DNA from 2 places in the Rhodococcus sp. NPDC059969 genome. Region 1 is predicted to be linked to the other one. Evidence: riboswitches for the same ligand, from Rfam matches in the RefSeq annotation. Region 1 holds a riboswitch; the other holds the start of a gene.
The links. A riboswitch is a leader RNA that binds a small molecule or an ion and turns the genes downstream of it on or off. The one in region 1 is predicted to bind cobalamin.
Positions count from the first base shown of each region.

Region 1 (2,199 bases):
CTGGGGTGATGGTGAATTCCCCCTCGATGAGCAAAGTCGGCGCCTCGATCGCCTTCCACTGATCCCAGAAGTGCCGCGTGCCCCACTCCTCCGAGATGTCGCGGAAGGTCGAGACGTCACCGTGCAGGTACCACCCGTCGTCGCGGCGGTCGAAGGAATCGAGAAAGTACTGGCCGGCGACGGGGCCGAAGAATTCCTTCATCGCGTCCTCGGAAGCAAACGGTTGCGGCCACGCCGAAATCATCTGCGCCCAATCCGCTGCGGTGCGTCCGCGAAAGTCCGGGGCCATGTCTTCGAGGACCAGGGCACACACCTTCTCGGGATGCGCAGCGGCGAAGCACCACGCGTGCAGAGCGCCCATCGAATGACCGATCACGATCATCGGACCTTCGATGGAGGAAACGGCCGATGTCAGGTCCTCGACGAATGCCTCGGTAGTCAGTTCCGCCGGCGCCGGCCTGCCGTGACCGGCGGCGTCGAAGGTGTAGACGTGGCCGAACTCGCGGATCCACGGCACGTGGCGACGCCACGTTCGGGAACTGCCCATGAGTCCGTGCAACAACAGAATCGGCTGTCCCGTTCCACCTTCGTCATGCAACACGAGTGTCACGGTACGCGGTGAAGGTACACGGGTAATGTCGCTTTCATGGCAGTCGTGAAGATCAATGCAATCGAGGTCCCCGAGGGCGCCGGCCCCGAACTGGAGAAGCGCTTCGCAGCACGCGCTCACGCAGTCGAGAACTCCCCGGGCTTCCTCGGATTCCAGCTTCTCCGCCCCACCGCCGGCGAAAGCCGCTACTTCGTGGTGACGCAGTGGGAGTCCGAGCAGGCGTTCGCCGATTGGCGTGACGGTCCGGCCCGCGAAGCACACTCCGGCGAACGCGCGAAGCCCGTCGCTTCGGGTGCGTCGTTGCTCGAGTTCGAAGTTGTCCTGGACGTCGCCGCCAAGAGCTGATCTCGAACGATTGTGCCCGCTCGTGCGGGCACAATCGACGGTCATCTCGGCTTCACGCGTTGACACGGTGCGGGCAGTAGTGCAAAAGTTCGCATGTAAACGCGATGGTCCGACAGGAATCCGGTGAAAGCCCGGAGCGGTCGCGCCACTGTAATTCGAGGTGAAGTGCCTTTTTCGGCACGACTATTCGACAGCCAGACACTTCGGCCATCGCATGGACCTAGGGGACGCGAAAATCCCAGGAGGCTTCGATGGCTCTCGCCTATTCTCCCGATACGTCGATCGATTCGACTCGTCTTGCTTTCCTCGCCGCTGCAGTCGTTCTGTTCGCGATGCTGGCTCTCTACCTGGTCGGATTCGACCAGGGCGCGATCTCTCGCACCGGCATGTACATGCATGAATTGATGCACGACGGACGCCACTTGATGGGCCTGCCGTGCCACTAGTCGACAGTTTCACGAAGCTTCTCATTCGTGGATTGTTGGCTGGTTTGATCGCGGGCATTCTTGCCGGCGGTGTTGCGTTCGTGCTGGGTGAACCCCACGTCAACGCTGCCATTGCGATCGAAGAAGCCAACAGTGCCGCTGGAGAACATGCCGGCGAAGCCGCTGGGCATTCACACGGTGACGAAGAAGAACCACTGGTGAGCCGCGACGGGCAGCGCGCCGGGCTGTTCCTGGCCACAGCGCTGGCCGGACTCGCACTCGGCGCGATCTTCTCGGTCGTCGCCAACTACGCGCGACGACTCACCGGAATGTCCGGGCCGTTGTTGGCGATCACCATCGCCGTCGGCGGCTGGCTGGCCATCGAGGCGGTGCCGTTCTTCAAGTACCCGGCCAACCCGCCGGCCGTTGGAGATCCGGACACCATCAACCAGCGGACACTCCTGTGGTTGGCGGCCGTGATTCTCGGACTGCTGTCCGTCACTGCGGCGGCAGCTGCAGCAAAGGCAGTTTCCGGACACGAGTTCCTCAGTGTGCGCATCGCCGCTCCGGTGGCTGCGTTCCTGGTGATCGTCGCGATCGGTTACGTCTCGCTTCCCGGCATCAACGAGGTGGGCGAGGACTTCCCGGCAACTCTGCTGTGGGAGTTCCGACTTTCCTCGCTCGCAACGCAGGCGACACTGTGGCTCGTACTCGGATTGGCATTTGCCTTCCTCACCGAGCGCGCGACCAAGAACGCCGACGTGGCAAAGAAGTACGCCCTTCGCTGAACCTGCTGTGCGCCTTTGTTAACCGCGGGCG
Region 1 covers NZ_JBHWUF010000006.1:160,839-163,037, reverse strand. Annotated here, with positions in the region: gene ACFWAD_RS18325 (alpha/beta fold hydrolase) at 1-601, opposite strand, end outside; gene mhuD (mycobilin-forming heme oxygenase MhuD) at 647-955, shown strand; cobalamin riboswitch at 1,044-1,182, shown strand; gene ACFWAD_RS18315 (CbtB domain-containing protein) at 1,207-1,401, shown strand; gene ACFWAD_RS18310 (CbtA family protein) at 1,392-2,168, shown strand.

Region 2 (2,199 bases), on a different contig from region 1:
GTCTTGTCGCCGTAGTCGATGACCACGATCGCCTGGGGTGCACGCTCGGCAACAGCTTCCCACGATGCGTCGATGTAGGGCTTTGTCCCTTCGGCGAAGATGTTCGAGACACCGGAGTATTCCGCGACCAATTGACCGACGCCGACTCCGCCGATTGTCGTCGGAACCTGGTCACCGCTGTCGTAGAAGAAGGTCGGCACCGGCGCTGCGTCCCCGACCGATGCGCGGACGGAATCGAGACCACTGCTGATCTCTTCGGCTACCTCGCGGGCCGAATCTTCGACGCCCAGGAGTCGACCGAGTTGTGTGTAGTCGTTCTCGAGCAATCCGATGTCGGGGAAACCGGTGCCACAGTATTCGGAGAAGAGGAAGGTGTTGATTCCTCGCTCGCCGAAGGCGTCTCGTGAACGCCCTTGCTTCTCGTTGAAGGCACTGGTCATTCCTCCGACCACGAAGTCGGGATCGACGTCGAGGACTTGCTCCATGCTGGGGAAGGTGTCGGAGAGACTGGGAATGCTGTTGAACTGATCGGCCGTCTCAGCAGTTGGTGGGTTGTCGCTGTACGCCCGACCGACAATCCGATCACCCGCGCCGATCTCGATAAGGGCTTCGGTGACGTGTCCGTTCAAGGACACGATGCGCTGCGGCGGCGAATCGAACGTCATCTCGCGATCGCAGTTGGTCACGGACACCGGCTGTGCGAAGGATTCCGCAGCAGACGCTGACTCTGATTCCTGGCCTTTGGAACAACCTGCCGAAACCAAGGCGACCGCAACAAGAACGGCGGCGGCACGGGACGGGGAGAACTGAAGTGACACGGGGACCTCGTAAGGGCTCTGAGCCACGAATGAGAATCCGACAGACAACTCCGCCCGCACGCTGATCCTCGGCCAGAGCTCCTGCTGGACTTCCTTTTCGTAGACCACGACGAATGGATGTCGCACACCGCGCGGTGGGTAATCGGGCTTGCCGACGCTCGGTGACTACCGAGAATCGACCTACCGTTGCGGGTCAGCGCCGGATTCGGACCGGCTTCCCCCACACGCGTGGCTTGCAAGTGCTTCGAGCAGTATGCATGACGTTTCCGATTCAAGACCAAACGCCCACTACAGTCGATCTGGCCAGACGCCCCCACACACCGGAGTTGATACATGACACGCTGGGCCCAAACCGTCGTTGCCCGGAAATGGTGGGTACTGAGCCTCGCGGTTCTGATAGTTCTCATCAGTGGAGTGTGGGGACTCGGAGTGTTCGGCAAGCTCAGCCAGGGCGGATTCATCGATCCGGGCAGCGACTCCGCGAAGGTCGCCGACATCATCGAGGACAATCTCGGACCGCAGACCCCGGACATCATCGCGATCTACTCACCCACCGACGGTAAGACCCTGGACGACATCGGGCCGGCGGTGACGGCCGCGGTCGACCAGTTCAAAACGGAAGTGCCGACGGCGTCGGTGAAGTCGTATTGGGGAACGGACGCGGCGGCCAAGGCCAGTCTGCTCTCGAACGACGGATCCATGGGCGCCGTTGCGATCACGTTGGCACCGGACTCGGGAGTCACGCCGGCCACTTTCGCCGATCTCTTGCCGAAGCTCGAAGTCGAAGGCGCCGAGGCACAATTCGCGGGCAACACCGTCGTCGGCGTCGCATTCAACACCAAACTCGAGAAAGACCTGGTTGTTGCCGAGGCCATCGCCATTCCGATCACTCTGGTGCTGCTGGTCTTCATCTTCGGCGGCGTCGTCGCTGCCGCGGTTCCGGTGTTCGTGGGCGTACTCAGCGTCCTGAGCGCATTGGCGGTTCTCCGGATCCTCACCTTGATCACCGATGTGTCCTCATTCTCGATCAACGTCGCTTCTCTTCTCGGGTTGGGACTGGCGATCGACTACGGACTCTTCGTGGTCGGCCGGTTCCGTGAAGAACTGAATTCAGGCTCGGATCCGGGAGCTGCTGCCCAGCGAACAGTTCTGACGGCGGGTCGCACCGTCATGTTCTCGGGTCTACTGCTGATCTGTGCGTTCAGCGGCATGCTCGTTTTCCCCCAGGCCGTCATCCGATCTCTGGGCTTCGGCGCGATCGCTGCGGTACTGAGCGCGGCCGTCCTGTCGCTGACTGCTGTGCCTGCGCTGCTTGCCATTCTGGGTCACCGCATCAATGCCCTGACGTGGCGCAAGGACGCGGCACAACGCGGCGAGGAAC
Region 2 covers NZ_JBHWUF010000004.1:383,533-385,731, forward strand. Annotated here, with positions in the region: gene ACFWAD_RS15590 (ABC transporter substrate-binding protein) at 1-818, opposite strand, end outside; cobalamin riboswitch at 934-1,080, opposite strand; gene ACFWAD_RS15595 (MMPL family transporter) at 1,152-2,199, shown strand, end outside.
Region 2: linked by a shared signal. The riboswitch ahead of ACFWAD_RS15590 (ABC transporter substrate-binding protein) and the one ahead of ACFWAD_RS18315 (CbtB domain-containing protein) in region 1 are both predicted to bind cobalamin.